DNA from 2 places in the Streptomyces sp. NPDC097640 genome. Region 2 is predicted to be linked to the other one. Evidence: riboswitches for the same ligand, from Rfam matches in the RefSeq annotation. Region 2 holds a riboswitch; the other holds the start of a gene.
The links. A riboswitch is a leader RNA that binds a small molecule or an ion and turns the genes downstream of it on or off. The one in region 2 is predicted to bind glycine.
Positions count from the first base shown of each region.

Region 1: another riboswitch for glycine. It lies ahead of gcvP (aminomethyl-transferring glycine dehydrogenase); the one in region 2 lies ahead of gcvT (glycine cleavage system aminomethyltransferase GcvT).

Region 1 is NZ_JBEOSB010000022.1:188,036-195,594, forward strand. Features, by position in the region: gene ABTY62_RS31130 (glutamate-cysteine ligase family protein) at 1-1,110, opposite strand, end outside; gene ABTY62_RS31135 (hypothetical protein) at 1,554-2,132, shown strand; gene ABTY62_RS31140 (DUF5999 family protein) at 2,409-2,615, shown strand; gene gcvP (aminomethyl-transferring glycine dehydrogenase) at 2,726-5,620, opposite strand; glycine riboswitch at 5,682-5,809, opposite strand; glycine riboswitch at 5,810-5,907, opposite strand; gene ABTY62_RS31150 (PRC-barrel domain-containing protein) at 6,030-6,359, shown strand; gene ABTY62_RS31155 (DNA polymerase IV) at 6,335-7,559, opposite strand, start outside.
Region 2 is NZ_JBEOSB010000007.1:91,367-98,925, forward strand. Features, by position in the region: gene ABTY62_RS12735 (enhanced serine sensitivity protein SseB) at 1-398, opposite strand, end outside; gene ABTY62_RS12740 (hypothetical protein) at 647-1,882, shown strand; gene ABTY62_RS12745 (AAA family ATPase) at 1,914-2,636, opposite strand; glycine riboswitch at 2,923-3,033, shown strand; gene gcvT (glycine cleavage system aminomethyltransferase GcvT) at 3,218-4,378, shown strand; gene gcvH (glycine cleavage system protein GcvH) at 4,471-4,851, shown strand; gene glyA (serine hydroxymethyltransferase) at 4,876-6,141, shown strand; gene ABTY62_RS12765 (L-serine ammonia-lyase) at 6,241-7,559, shown strand, end outside.

The DNA of each region.
Region 1 (7,559 bases), on a different contig from region 2:
CTTCCACACCGGGCGCGGCTCCTCGGCGAGCGCCCGCACCAGGCCGTAGTAGAAGGCGGCGTTGGCGATGACATCGGCGACGGTGGGCCCGGCGGGCAGCACCCGGTTCTCCACCCTCAGATGCGGCACGCCGTCGGCGACCGCGTACACGGGGCGGTTCCAGCGGTAGATGGTGCCGTTGTGCAGCACCAGTTCGTTCAGCCGCGGCACCCCGCCGTCGTCCAGCTCCCGCAGCGGGTCCTCGTCCCCCGCGGTCGACAGCAGCGGCGGGAAGAAGCGCAGATTCTCCTCGAAGAGCTCATACGCGTCGCTGATCCAGCGCTCGCCGAACCAGGTGCGGGGACGCACTCCCTGGGCCGCGAACTCCGGCGGGCGGACGTCGGTGGCCTGGAGGAACAGCGGTGGCCGGGACTCGCTCCACACCTCCCGGCCGAACAGGAAGGGGGAGTTGGCGCCCACCGCGATCTGCGCGGCGGCCACCGCCTGGGCCGCGTTCCACACGGCCGCGAACCGGCCGGGGGTCACCTGGAGATGCAGTTGGACGGAGGTGCAGGCGGCCTCCGGGGCGATCGAGCCGGAGGCGTAGCGGAATCTCTCCTCCCCTTCGATGTCGATGAGGAAATCCTCGCCGCGGGCGGCCAGCATCTGTTCGTTGAGGAGTTTGTAGCGGTCGTCGTAGGAGAGGTTCGTGGAGCCCAGGTCATGGGCGGCGAGGGTGGGGAGAATTCCGATCATAACGATCTCGGAGGCCACTTCCCCCGCCTTGCGATCGGCATATGACAACCCCGTACGGAGCTCTTCCGCCAACTGGTCGAGAACCCTTCCGTGCAATCGGTGGGGCACGATGTTTACTTCAAGATTGCACTGCCCGAGTTCGGTCTGGAAATCGTGGCTGGCGATTCTCTCCAGAACCTCCGCGTTCAACATCCTCGGCATCCCGTCGGCGCCCGCGAGATTCAGCTCGATCTCCAGCCCCATGAGATTCTTCGGACGGTCGAATCGCTTCTCGGCCAGGAGCCGGGCCAGCGCTTCGAGACCCTGCCGGAGCCTCACCCGCTGCCGCTGCCGTCCGGACGGATCGAACTCCCCGGCTATGACCTTCTCCCCCATCGAAGCGTCCTTCCTCGAGTGGATCAACGGCCCCCGGCCGCGTACATCACGCTCGATGATGCCCAGCCAATGTGATCGATAACGCCACGCGCCGACCCCTCAGCCGATAGGCTCTGCACAGCCCCGCATTGCCGTGATGAAAAACACTGGCGACTTCAAGCCTACCCCGGCTGGGTTAAAATGCCAGGTCATATCCGTGCATATGGCAGAGAATCGGCGAAAATCCCCTCGCCCTGGCGGGCCGGATAAGTGCTTGTCCGCAATACCGGGGACAGGTACGTGAAACAAGACGGGAACACTTGTCGTATAAACTCGGCAACCGAGGCAGAGAGACAACGCCCTGATGTCCCGTCAGGCCCCTCTGACCCGCACACTCCGACAGCGCCATCCGCACCTGGCACGCCAGCGCTCCACCGTGTCTCCGAAGTGAGAGGCGACCCACCATGCCGCTGCACGTCCCTCCGGCTCCAGCGCCTGCTCTGAACAGCATCCGCACGGCCCTTGGCTCTCCCACCGCCGTCCGCACCCCGCTCCTCGGCTCCCTGGACGGACCGTTCGAGCTCGAACTCCCGCTCCCCGTCCACGTCCTGGACGACATCACCGCCCCCGACGGCCCGCCGACGGCGCGGCTCACCGGATGGCGGTTCCTGATCCGCGACACCGAGCGGACGGTGGCCTCCGCCGAGGCGATGCTGACCGCCGACGGCTGGGTCTTCTCGCACTTCTCCGAAGGCCCGTACGTGTCGTCGGCCGAACTGGCGCTGAGCCAGGCCGAGTCGCTGCCCTCGGTCCACCAGCCCAGGCTGCTGTCCATCCCGGAGCTGTACATGCTGACGCTGTGGCTGCGCGGCGACCCGACCGCCGACGCCTCCGAAGGCCACCTCGCCGCGGAAGACCTGCTGGTGCCGCTGACCCCCGCCCCGCCGGGCATCGCCGCCCACCGCGCGTACCGCGCGGCGGATCTGCTGCCGGTGCTGACCCTCCGGCTGACGCGGACGCCGCTGCTCGGCTCGTCGGCCTGACGGCCCGCGGCGCCCGCCGCCGCCCCTCGCCCGAGCGCCCCGTGATCCGAGGATCACGGGGCGCTCCGCTGCGGGCTCGTAACAGTCCCGTCAGGATGAACCGTCCACTCGTGTGATGCGTCATTATCAAGCGAGTACCGGTGCCGTGAAATCCCTGCGGAAACCGGCCCGTAGGGCAACACTTGGAGCATCCGACCGACTGACCAACGGGGGGCGGCCATGACTGCCGCAGCAAGCCACAGGACACTTTCCACATCGCAGCGAGAGATCTCTTCCATGTGCCAGCATCAGCCCGCGTGCCCGTCAGCCGACTCCGCCGACCGGGAGGCCGCCCACCTCGTGGCGCACCACCCCGAGCAGGGCTGGAGCCTGCTGTGCAATGGCGTCCTGCTCTTCGAGGACACCGGCGAGCTGCTGCCGGACGGACAGATCATCGCCCCGCGCCGGCCGCTGGGCGCCGAGCGCGTCGCCACCGCGGCCTGACCATCGCGGTCTGACCACCACGGCCCGGCGCTCCGACCGGGCCCGCGCTCCATCAGGGGCCGGCCGGCGTGTCCGCCGCACCGGCCCCGTACCCGACCGCGCCCGGCGAGTCAGCTCTCGTACGACTCCAGCGGCGGGCAGGAGCAGACCAGGTTGCGGTCCCCGAAGGCGCCGTCGATGCGCCGCACCGGCGGCCAGTACTTGTCCGCCGCCGACACCCCGGCCGGGAACGCCGCCTCCGCGCGGGTGTAGGGGTGCTCCCACTCCCCGCTCAGCGCCGCCGCCGTGTGCGGGGCGTTCCGCAGCGGGTTGTCGTCCTTGGGCCACTCCTCCGAGCCCACCTTCTCGATCTCCGCCCGGATGGCGATCATCGCCTCGCAGAACCGGTCCAGCTCCGCCAGGTCCTCGCTCTCCGTCGGCTCGATCATCAGCGTGCCGGCCACCGGGAACGACATCGTGGGCGCGTGGAACCCGTAGTCGACCAGCCGCTTGGCCACATCGTCGACGCTCACGCCGGTCGCCTTGGTGAGCGGCCGCAGATCGATGATGCACTCGTGGGCGACGAGACCCCCGGGGCCGGTGTAGAGCACCGAGTAGTGCGGCTCCAGGCGCTTGGCGACGTAGTTGGCGCCGAGCACCGCCACCTGGGTGGCCCGGCGCAGCCCCTCGGCGCCCATCAGCCGGACGTACGCCCAGGAGATGGGCAGGATGCCCGCCGAGCCCCAGGGCGCGGCCGCGACCGGCCCCACGCCGGTCGCCGGGCCCGCCGCCGGCTGGAGCGGGTGGTTGGGGAGGTACGGCGCGAGGTGCTCGCGCACCGCGACCGGGCCCACGCCGGGACCGCCGCCGCCGTGCGGGATGCAGAAGGTCTTGTGCAGGTTCAGATGGGAGACATCGCCGCCGAACCTGCCCGGCCGGGCCAGCCCCACCAGCGCGTTGAGGTTCGCGCCGTCCACGTAGACCTGGCCGCCCGCGTCGTGCACGGCCGCGCAGATCTCGCTGATGTGCTCCTCGAACACGCCGTGGGTGGAGGGGTAGGTGACCATCAGGACGGCCAGTTCGTCGCCGTACTGCTCGATCTTGGCGCGCAGGTCGTCGGCGTCCACCTCGCCGTCCTCGCCGGTCCTGACGACGACGACCTTCATGCCCGCCATCACCGCGCTGGCGGCGTTGGTGCCGTGCGCGGAGGACGGGATGAGGCAGACGGTGCGCCGCTCCTCGCCGTTGGCACGGTGGTAGGCGCGCACGGCCAGCAGCCCGGCCAGCTCGCCCTGCGACCCGGCGTTCGGCTGGAGGGAGACCTGGTCGTAGCCGGTGACCTCGGCCAGCCGCTCCTCCAGCTCGCGGATCAGCGTCAGATAGCCCTGGGCCTGCTCGACCGGCGCGAACGGATGCAGCGCGCCGAACTCCGGCCAGGTGACCGGCTCCATCTCCGTGGTGGCGTTGAGCTTCATGGTGCAGGAACCGAGCGGGATCATGCCCCGGTCCAGCGCGTAGTCGCGGTCGGCCAGGCGCCGCAGATAGCGCAGCATCGCGGTCTCGGAGCGGTACTTGTGGAAGACCGGGTGGGTCAGATACGTGTCGGTGCGCAGCAGTTCGGCGGGGAGCGCGTCGGCCGCGGCGGCGTCGAGCTCGTCGATGGCGGGCAGGCCGCCGTCCACGCCGAAGGCCGACCAGACGGCGGCGAGCTGGGCGCGCCCGGTGGTCTCGTCGCAGGCGATGCCCACATGGTCGGCGTCGGTCAGGCGCAGGTTGACCCCGGCCTCGCGGGCCGCGGTGACGACCTCGGCGGCCCGGCCCGGGACATACGCGGTCAGGGTGTCGAAGAACGCGCCGTGCACGGTCTCGACGCCCCCGGCCCGCAGCCCCTCGGCGAGCACGGCCGCGTAGCGGTGGGTGCGCCGGGCGATGGTCGAGAGGCCCTCCGGGCCGTGGTAGACGGCGTACATGCCGGCCATCACGGCGAGCAGGACCTGGGCGGTGCAGATGTTGCTGGTGGCCTTCTCGCGGCGGATGTGCTGCTCGCGGGTCTGAAGGGCCAGGCGGTACGCCTTGTCGCCGTCGGCGTCGACGGAGACGCCCACCAGGCGGCCGGGCAGGCTGCGGGCGTAGGCCTCGCGGACGGCCATGAACCCGGCGTGCGGGCCGCCGAAGCCCATCGGCACCCCGAACCGCTGGCTGTTGCCGACCGCGATGTCGGCGCCCAGCTCGCCGGGCGAGGTGAGGAGGGTGAGGGCGAGCAGATCGGCGGCGACGGTGACCACGGCGCCGAGCTCATGGGCCCGCTCGATGACCGGGCGCGGGTCGCGCACGGCGCCGGAGGCGCCCGGGTACTGGAGCAGCACGCCGAACACGCCGCGCTCGGCCACCTCGGCCGGTATGCCCGCCGAGAGGTCGGCGACGACCACCTCGACGCCGGTGGGCTCGGCGCGGGTCCGGATGACCGCGACGGTCTGCGGCAGGGTGTCGGCGTCGATCAGGAACACGCCCTGCTTGACCTTGCCCACCCGCCGCGACAGCGCCATGGCCTCGGCGGCGGCGGTGGCCTCGTCCAGCAGCGAGGCGCCGGCCGTGGGCAGCCCGGTGAGGTCGGCGACGACGGTCTGGAAGTTGAGCAGCGCCTCCAGCCGGCCCTGGGAGATCTCCGGCTGGTAGGGCGTGTACGCGGTGTACCAGGCGGGGCTCTCGAGCACATTGCGCAGGATCACCGGCGGGGTGAACGTGCCGTAGTAGCCGAGGCCGATCATCGGGGCGAGCAGCTGGTTGCGCTCGGCCAGGCCGCGCAGCTCGGCCAGCACTTCGGCCTCGGTGCGGGCCGGGGGCAGCCCCAGCCCCTCGGTGCTCTTGATGACGTCGGGCACGGCGGCCTGGGTGAGTTCGTCGAGCGAGCCGAAGCCGACCTGCGCGAGCATCTTGGCCTGGGCCTCGGCATCGGGTCCGATATGGCGCTGCTCAAACGGAGTACCGCGTTCCAGCTCGGTCAGCGAGGTGCGGTTGGCAGTCATCTGCGAGGCCTCCTGGTCTGTACGACCGACGAGGGGCACCACGACGCGGGGTGCCCGAACGGCCTCCCCCTCTGTCATCTCAACCTGAGAGCTTCACCGGTCCGCGGGTGGCGATCCGGCTTTCACCGTCGGTGAGGAGGGGTTCCGGTGCTGTACTCGCCCGTGACCCACCCTGCTTTCCAGAGTGACCTCACCCGCACGGTACGTGTGCCTGAGAGTTTCCGGGGAGGATTTGCTCCTTCGGCGCCTCCGACGACATCGTCGAAGAGCTCTCCCGCACGGGGTCTGCAGCCACCGTCAGCCTACCAGCGAGCCTGCCGCCAGGGGTTTTGGGCGAGCGCTCGAGTGGACGGGCACGGAATTGTGGCTTTTCTTAGGTATCACGGCATTGACGATGAAACAGTCACCTATGGGAGAGAGTGTGCAGACCGACATCGATCCGCGGACCCTCATCGGCCGAAAGGCCTTGGACCGCGACGGCGCGAAGATCGGTACCGTGGACGAGGTCTACCTCGACGACGCGACCGGCGAGCCGGAGTGGGCCGCGGTACGCACCGGGCTGTTCAGCCGGGACGTGTTCGTGCCACTCGAACCGAGCGAGATCGTCGACGACACGCTGCGGGTGCCGTACGAGCGGGCGCTGATCAAGGACGCGCCGGACTTCGGAGTCGGCCGCCATCTGTCGCCCGAGCAGGAGTTGCAGCTCTACCACCACTACGGTCTCGACGTGAGCGGCTGACCCCGGCCCGGGCCCTGGCCCTGGTTTTCGGCCGGGTCGGCCTCGGGGGCGTCGGTCGGCTGGCCCTCGGGGGCGTCGCTCACGGCGGGCCGGACCAGCGGCAGCGGCTCGCCCGGCTCCAACGCCGGGTCGTCGACCGCGAACGTCCGCACCCGGCCCGGCCGCGACCAGGGCTCCTCGAACCGCACGGTCACCCGGCCGACCCCGCTGCCCTGCACCCACCCCGCCCCGTACTCGGCGTGTCGCACATCGAGGCCGGGCAGCCAGCGGCGCGGCCTGGCGGTGTCGTCGGGCTCGTCGCTCCCCTCCAGGACCGCCGGCGCGGCCTCGGGTGTCCCTCCGGCCTCCCGCGCCCCCTCCGCGGCCTCCTGTGCCTCGTGGGCGGCCTGCGCGGCCTGGGCGAACAGATCCTCCTGGGTGTAGTCCGCCAGACCGCTCACGCCCACTCCCAGCAGCCGCACCCCCGCCGTGGTGTCCACGCCCTCCAGCAGCCGCGCCGCGGCCTCCCGCACCACCGCGGGGTCGTCCGTCGGCCCGCGCAGCGTCTCGGACCGGGTCAGCGTGGAGAAGTCGTAACGCCGCACCTTCAGCACGACCGTGCGCCCCGAGCGGCCGGCCCCGCGCAGCCGCCGCACACACCGCTCGGCGAGCCGCGCCACCTCCACCTGCACCCGCGTGCGGTCGGTGAGGTCGACGTCGAAGGTGTCCTCCACCGATACGGACTTGGCGTCCCGCTCGGCGACCACCGGCCGGTCGTCCCGCCCCCAGGCCATGCCGTACAGCGACGCGCCATGGGCCTTGCCCAGCAGCCGCACCAGCTCCTCCTCGCCCGCCTCCCGGGTCTCGGCGACCGTGTGGATCCCGGCCCGGCGCAGCGCCTCCGCGGTGGCCGGACCCACCCCGGGGAGGGTGCGCACCGGCATCGGCCCCAGCAGCTCCCGCTCGGTCCCCGGCTGGATGAGCGTCAGTCCATCGGGCTTGGCCTGCTCGGAGGCGATCTTGGCGAGCATCTTGGACCCGGCCAGGCCCACCGAGCCGGTCAGCCCGGTCGCCGCCGCTATGTCCGCCCGCAGCCGCTCCCCCACGGCCCGCGCCGCCGCGGAGGTGGCCGGAACACCGCCCGCCTCCAGATCCACGAACGCCTCGTCCAGGCTCAGCGGCTCGACCAGCGGGGAGAGCGCCCCCAGCAGGCCCATGACG
Region 2 (7,559 bases):
GCGCCGCCGGGGTTCACGGCGATGCCGAGCTGGGGCGGCAGGCCGCGGGCGAACTCGACGGCCGGGGCGACGGTGAACGTCATATGGGCGCCGACGACCTGAAGGAACTGCTGCTCGGAGCTGAACACCGGCACATACGCGGCGCCTTCGATCTCCATGGTGGGCAGGTCCAGGTCGCTGTTGTCCGGGCCGCCGCCGTTGGGCAGCGGGACCCAGACGTGGCTGCGGGCCAGGGTCTCGACGATCCGGGCGCCGGCGCCGGGGACGTCGACCGAGGCCGCGAGCACTTCCTCGAGCTCGTTGCCCGGGAACCCGGGAGCCTCGGAAAACGCAGGGAACGCACCGTCAGGGAACCCTCCGTGAGCCGGTGCTGGACCGTGCTGCTCCGGGATGCTCATTTCCGCCTCAACCGCCATCTCGTCCGACCTGCACAGGAACCCTAACGGCTGCATGGACTTGCGGCATCGGCGGCCGGTGATCTCCACAGCAAATCCCCAGGTCGAAGGGGAGGCAACAGCCGATCCCGGACAGCTTTTGACGGTCTTTTGACCATTTCCGAACGTAATCGTCAAGTTGCGCTCGGTTTGCACCCCTCGCACCGTGGTGCCGAGTACGCCCATACATCACCACAGCGAAGGAAGGTCTCATGATCCGCGCGTCTCGCAAGGCCGAAGTCCTCGTCACCTCTGTCATGGCCGGCTCCCTGCTGTTCGGCACCGCCGGCCTGTCCGCCGCCACGGTCGGCGGAAACGGGGGCACGGCCGGCGCCAAGGCCCCCGCCCCCACGGCGCTCGCCAAGGAGCCGCTGACCGCGGCCCAGACCCAGGCGATGCGCGATCTGCGCGTCCTTCTCGACCGGGTCGCCGACCTGGCCATGGCGGTGGAGGAGGCCCCCGGCGGGATGCTCTCCGAGGCCGAGCTGGTCAAGCACGCGACGGCGATCGACAGCGCGGTGAAGACCGCCCGCGAGTCCGCCGAGGCGGCCCAGGGCCCGAACGCCACCACGCAGGGCCGGGAGCGCCGCGACGACACGCCGCCCGGGCAGGAGCAGGGACAGGAGCAGGGCCAGGGGCAGGAGCAGGGCCAGGGGCAGGAGCAGGGCCAGGGGCAGGAGCAGGGCCAGGGGCAGAACGCGGGCCAGGGCCAGGGCCAGATCACCGTGCCGCCGCAGGCCGCCGACCAGGGCAACCAGAACAACCAGGGCATGAAGCCGCCCCAGGCCGCCGGGCAGGGTGAGACCGCGACCCCGCCGTACGCCCAGACCATGCCGACGGACGTCTCGACGGACCCTCTGGACGAGCTCCAGCGGGCGATCGACGACCTGCTGGACGCCGTCGCCGCGGGCGACGCGGACGCGGCCGCCGCGGCGCTCCCCCGTATCGGCGACGCCATCCTGGAGCTGCTCAACGCCCTCATCGGCCCGCTCCCCGGGATGGACCTGCCGATGACGCCCCCGATGCTGCCGCTCCCGGACGAGGCGTCGACCGTCGCCGTGGAGGCGTCCGCCCTCGCCGCCCGGACGCCCGCCCCGAAGCCGAACCCGGAGAAGCCCGGCACCGAGAAGCCCGGTACCGAGAAGCCCGGCGCCGCGGAGAAGCCCGGCACCGAGAAGCCGGGCGCCGCCGAGAAGCCGGGCGCCCAGGACCAGCAGGGTGCCCAGAAGCCCGGTGCCCAGAAGCCGAGCGCGAAGCCCAGCGCCCCGAACCAGAACGCCGACCAGCCCGGCGCCATGAGGCCCGGTCAGAAGCCCGCGGCGAAGCCCGCCGCGCCGAAGCCCTTCACCACCGCCGCCTCCCCGCTCTCCGCCGCCGAGGCGACCGACGACGCCGTCGCCCCCATGCCGCTGCCGCGCCCGGTGGACGCGGCCCCCGACCAGGGTTGAGGACGGCCGCCTCCCCTCGCCCTGCCGCGCGTCACTCGAAGCCGATCCGGCGCAGTGCGCTCGCGGCCGTGCGGTCCAGCAGCGCCACCGACGCGCAGCCTTCGGGCGGCCGCCCGCCCTCGGCGGCGACGACCAGCCGCCCCACCGCGCGGCGGTGCCGTCCGAAGGCGTAGCGAGAGACCGCACGGCCGCGCGCGGCCTGCCCCTCCAGGGCCACCGCGGCCTCCACGTCCAGCAGCACCATGTGCAGCCGGCGGCCGGTGCGCCGGGCGTCGCGGGCCAGCCAGCGGCGCACCCAGGAGAGGGTGCCGCAGTCGTGCACCACGACGCTGGCGCCCGAGCGCAGCGCCCGGCGCAGCCCGGCGTAGTGGGCGTAGCGCACCAGCGGGCGGTAGAGGGCGTACGGCAGCCAGCGGGGCAGCCGCCGCTCCCAGCGCTCGCGGGCGTCCTGTGAGTCCACCCGCAGCACCGGGCCGCCGGACTGGTCGAGGCCGGGCACGGCCTGGCCGATCATGGTGCTCTTGCCGCTGCCGGGCAGGCCGGAGGCGACCACCATGTCCCCGGTGCGGTAGCGCAGCTCGCGCGCGCCGAGTCCGGGTCTGGACCCGCGGCCGGGTCCGGGCCCGGGCCCGGGCCCGGGCCCGGCCGCGCCGCCGCCGTCGCCCCCGTCGCCGTCGCCGTCGCCGTCGCCGTCGACAACGCCGCCGCCACCGCGCAGGTCGTGCACCGCCGCCCGGCGCCCCGGTCTGATCACGCCTCCGGTCGCGCCTCCGGTTGGCGCCGCGCCCTGCGTCACCGGCAGGGGCCCACATGTCGTCCCGTACGTACCCTGCCCCTGCACCGTGATCGTCCTCCTAGGTCGGTCACTGCGGCTCTTCACCGAAGAGTGTCAAGAAAAGGTAATGTCCTTCAAGGTGGTCTTCCTGTGGGACGGACTTTCATGCCTTGTGAACCGGGGTGGGCGGCGGCGCGGGGCGAGCGGGTCTTCCCTTCTCGGGCGTACGTGCGATGATGTTGCGCGCAACTCCATACAGGCCGCTTGAATCCGCGCGGGAGAGTCCTCGGCCACCGGCAGCAGTGCCGGCCGTCCGGGGCGCCGAAGGAGCAAGTCCTCCCTTGAATCTCTCAGGCCCCGATACCGCGCGGGCGAGGCAGATCTGAAAAGCGAGCCGCTGGCGTGGCTCCACCCACGGTGCAAGCCGGACCGCTCTCCGCGACGACGTCTCCGACGCCGGCCGGGAGAAGGGGTCACGGCGAACCTCTCAGGTTCCGATGACAGATGGGGAGGACTCGTCCTCGTCGTCCTCGTCGCCGTCCCGCCCTGGAGCCAGCCCCATGACCGACGCCCCGTCCCCCTCGTCTCCCCTCTCCGCCTCGTCCCCCCCGTCCGCGCCTCGCCGTACCGCGCTGGACGCGACGCACCGCGCGCTCGGCGCCACCATGACCGACTTCGCGGGCTGGGAGATGCCGCTGCGCTACGGAAGCGAGCGCGACGAGCACACCGCGGTGCGCACCCGCGCCGGCCTCTTCGACCTCTCCCATATGGGCGAGATCACACTCACCGGGCCACAGGCCGCCGCCGCCCTGGACCGGGCGCTGGTGGGCCATCTGTCGGCGCTCGCCGTCGGCCGGGCCCGCTACACCATGATCTGCGACGCCGAGGGCGGCATCCTGGACGACCTGATCGTCTACCGCCTCGGTGACCAGGAGTTCCTGGTGGTCGCCAACGCCTCGAACGCCCAGGTGGTGCTGGACGCGCTGACCGAGCGCGCCGCGGGCCTGGACGCGGCCGTGCGGGACGACCGGGACGCCTATGCGCTGATCGCCGTCCAGGGGCCGGCCGCGGCCACGATCCTGAGCGGCCTGACCGACGCCGATCTGGACGGCCTCAAGTACTACGCGGGCCTGCCGGGCACGGTCGCGGGCGTCCCGGCGCTGATCGCCCGCACCGGCTACACCGGCGAGGACGGCTTCGAGCTGTTCGTCGCGCCGAAGGACGCCGAGCGGCTGTGGCAGGCGCTGACCGAGGCGGGCGCCCCGGCCGGGCTGATCGCGTGCGGTCTTTCCTGCCGGGACACGCTGCGCCTGGAGGCCGGGATGCCGCTGTACGGGCATGAGCTGACCCGCGGGACCACGCCGTTCGACGCGGGGCTCGGCCGGGTGGTGAAGTTCGGCAAGCCCGGTGACTTCACCGGGCGCGCGGCCCTGGAGACGGCGGCGCGGCAGGCCGAGACCGCCCCGCCGCGGGCGCTGGTCGGCCTGGTCGCGGCGGGCCGCCGGGTCCCGCGCGCGGGGTACGCGGTCGTCGGCGCGGACGGCACGGTGATCGGCGAGGTCACCTCGGGCGCGCCCTCGCCCACCCTCGGGAAGCCGATCGCGATGGCGTACGTGGACGCCGGGCACGCCGCGCCGGGCACCGCGGGGGTGTCGGTGGACATCCGGGGCACCCATGAGCCGTACGAGGTCGTGGCCCTCCCCTTCTACAAGCGGCGCTGAGCGCCCGTCGCGGCCGCCGCCGCTCTTGCCGCCTGTCCCACCAGGCAAGACCCGTTTCCCAAGCACTCCCCCGTATCCAGGAGAATCGGACTATGAACAACCCCCAGCAGCTGCGTTACAGCAAGGAGCACGAGTGGCTGTCGGCCGCCGACGAGGACGGTGTGTCGACGGTCGGCATCACCGAGTTCGCGGCCAACTCGCTCGGCGACGTCGTCTTCGTCCAGCTCCCTGAGGTCGGCACGACGGTCACCGCGGGTGAGACCTGCGGCGAGCTGGAGTCCACGAAATCCGTCAGCGATCTCTACGCGCCGGTCTCCGGCGAGGTCACCGAGGTCAACGAGGACGTGGTCAATGACCCGGCGCTGGTGAATTCCGCCCCCTTCGAGGGCGGCTGGCTGTTCAAGGTGAAGGTGACGGACGAGCCGGACGAGCTGCTCTCCGCCGACGCTTACTCCTCCTTCACCGAAAACTGACCCCCTCCTTCGATCGGGACCCTGATGTCGCTTCTCAACAGCTCCCTGCACGAGCTCGACCCGGACGTAGCCGCCGCGGTCGACGCCGAACTCCACCGCCAGCAGTCCACCCTGGAGATGATCGCCTCGGAGAACTTCGCTCCGGTCGCGGTCATGGAGGCCCAGGGCTCGGTCCTGACCAACAAGTACGCCGAGGGCTACCCGGGCCGCCGCTACTACGGCGGCTGTGAGCACGTCGACGTCGTCGAGCAGATCGCCATCGACCGCGTCAAGGCGCTGTTCGGCGCCGAGCACGCCAACGTGCAGCCGCACTCCGGCGCGCAGGCCAACGCGGCCGCGATGTTCGCCCTGCTCTCCCCCGGTGACACCATCCTGGGCCTGAACCTGGCGCACGGTGGTCACCTCACCCACGGGATGAAGATCAACTTCTCCGGCAAGCTCTACAACGTGGTGCCCTACCACGTGGACGCCGAGACCGGCCTGGTCGACATGGACGAGGTCGAGCGGCTGGCCAAGGAGCACCGCCCCAAGCTGGTGATCGCGGGCTGGTCCGCGTACCCGCGCCAGCTGGACTTCGCCGCCTTCCGCCGGATCGCGGACGAGGTCGGCGCGTACCTGATGGTGGACATGGCCCACTTCGCGGGCCTGGTGGCGGCCGGGCTGCACCCCTCCCCGGTGCCGCACGCCCATGTGGTGACCACCACCACCCACAAGACCCTCGGCGGCCCGCGCGGCGGGGTGATCCTGTCCACCGCCGAGCTGGCCAAGAAGATCAACTCCGCGGTCTTCCCCGGTCAGCAGGGCGGCCCGCTCGAGCATGTGGTCGCGGCGAAGGCCGTGGCCTTCAAGATCGCGGCGGGCGAGGAGTTCAAGGAGCGCCAGCAGCGCACCCTCGACGGCGCGCGGCTCCTGGCCGAGCGGCTCACCCAGCCCGACGTGGCCAAGGCCGGGGTCTCCGTGCTGTCCGGCGGCACCGAGGTCCACCTCGTCCTGGTCGACCTGCGCGACTCGGAGCTGGACGGCCGGCAGGCCGAGGACCGGCTGCACGAGATCGGCATCACGGTCAACCGGAACGCCATCCCGAACGACCCGCGCCCCCCGATGGTCACCTCCGGCCTGCGCATCGGCACCCCGGCGCTGGCCACCCGCGGCTTCACCGCCGACGACTTCCGCGAGGTCGCCGACATCATCGCCGCGGCGCTCCAGCCGTCCTACGACGCGGAGGGGCTGAAGGCGCGCGTCACCGCGCTCGCCGACAAGCACCCTCTGTACCCGGACCTGAAGAAGTAATCGGGCCCGCAAGGTGTGTGGGGGCGCACCACCCCCGCGCCCCCACACACCCCGCACCACCACGCACGCACCCACCGTGCAGACGCAAGGAGTTCACCGGTGGCCATCTCCGTCTTCGATCTCTTCTCGATCGGCATCGGCCCGTCCAGTTCCCACACGGTCGGCCCCATGCGCGCCGCGAGGATGTTCGTCCGCCGGCTGAAGAACGACGGCCTGCTGGCCCACACCGTCGCCGTACGCGCCGAACTCTTCGGCTCCCTCGGCGCCACCGGCCACGGCCACGGCACCCCCAAGGCCGTCCTCCTCGGCCTGGAGGGCCACTCCCCGCGCACCGTGGACGTCGAGACCGCCGACGACGAGATGGACCGCATCCGCACCACCAAGCGGCTGCGGCTGCTCGGCGCGGAGATCGGCACCGAGCACGAGATCGACTTCGACGAGTCCGCCGAGCTGGTGCTGCACCGCCGCCGCTCGCTGCCGTACCACGCCAACGGCATGACCCTGTTCGCGTACGACGCCGACGGCCTGCCCCTCCTGGAGAAGACCTACTACTCCGTCGGCGGCGGCTTCGTCGTGGACGAGGACGCGGTCGGCGCGGACCGCATCAAGCTCGACGACACCGCGCTGAAGTACCCCTTCCGCACCGGCGACGAGCTGCTGCGCCTGTCCCGCGAGACCGGCCTGTCCATCTCCGCCCTGATGCTGGAGAACGAGAAGGCCTGGCGCACCGAGGCGGAGATCCGAGCGGGCCTGCTGGAGATCTGGCGCGTCATGCAAAGCTGCGTCGAGCGGGGCCTGTCCCGCGAGGGCATCCTCCCCGGCGGCCTCAAGGTCCGCCGCCGCGCCGCCACCGCCGCCCGCGCGCTGCGCGCCGAGGGCGACCCGGCGACCCACGCCATGGAGTGGGTGACCCTCTACGCCATGGCCGTCAACGAGGAGAACGCCGCGGGCGGCCGCGTGGTCACCGCCCCCACCAACGGCGCGGCCGGCATCATCCCCGCCGTCCTCCACTACTACGCCAACTTCGTCCCCGGCTCGAACCCTGACTCCCACGACGACGGCATCGTCCGCTTCCTCCTCGCCGCGGGCGCCATCGGCATGCTCTTCAAGGAGAACGCCTCCATCTCCGGCGCCGAGGTCGGCTGCCAGGGCGAGGTCGGCTCCGCCTGCTCCATGGCCGCCGGCGGCCTGGCCGAGGTCCTCGGCGGCACCCCCGAGCAGGTCGAGAACGCCGCCGAGATCGGCATGGAACACAACCTCGGCCTCACCTGCGATCCGGTCGGCGGCCTCGTCCAGATCCCCTGCATCGAGCGCAACGGCATGGCCTCGGTGAAGGCCGTCACGGCGGCCCGTATGGCGCTGCGCGGCGACGGACGGCACCACGTCTCCCTCGACAAGGTCATCAAGACCATGAAGGA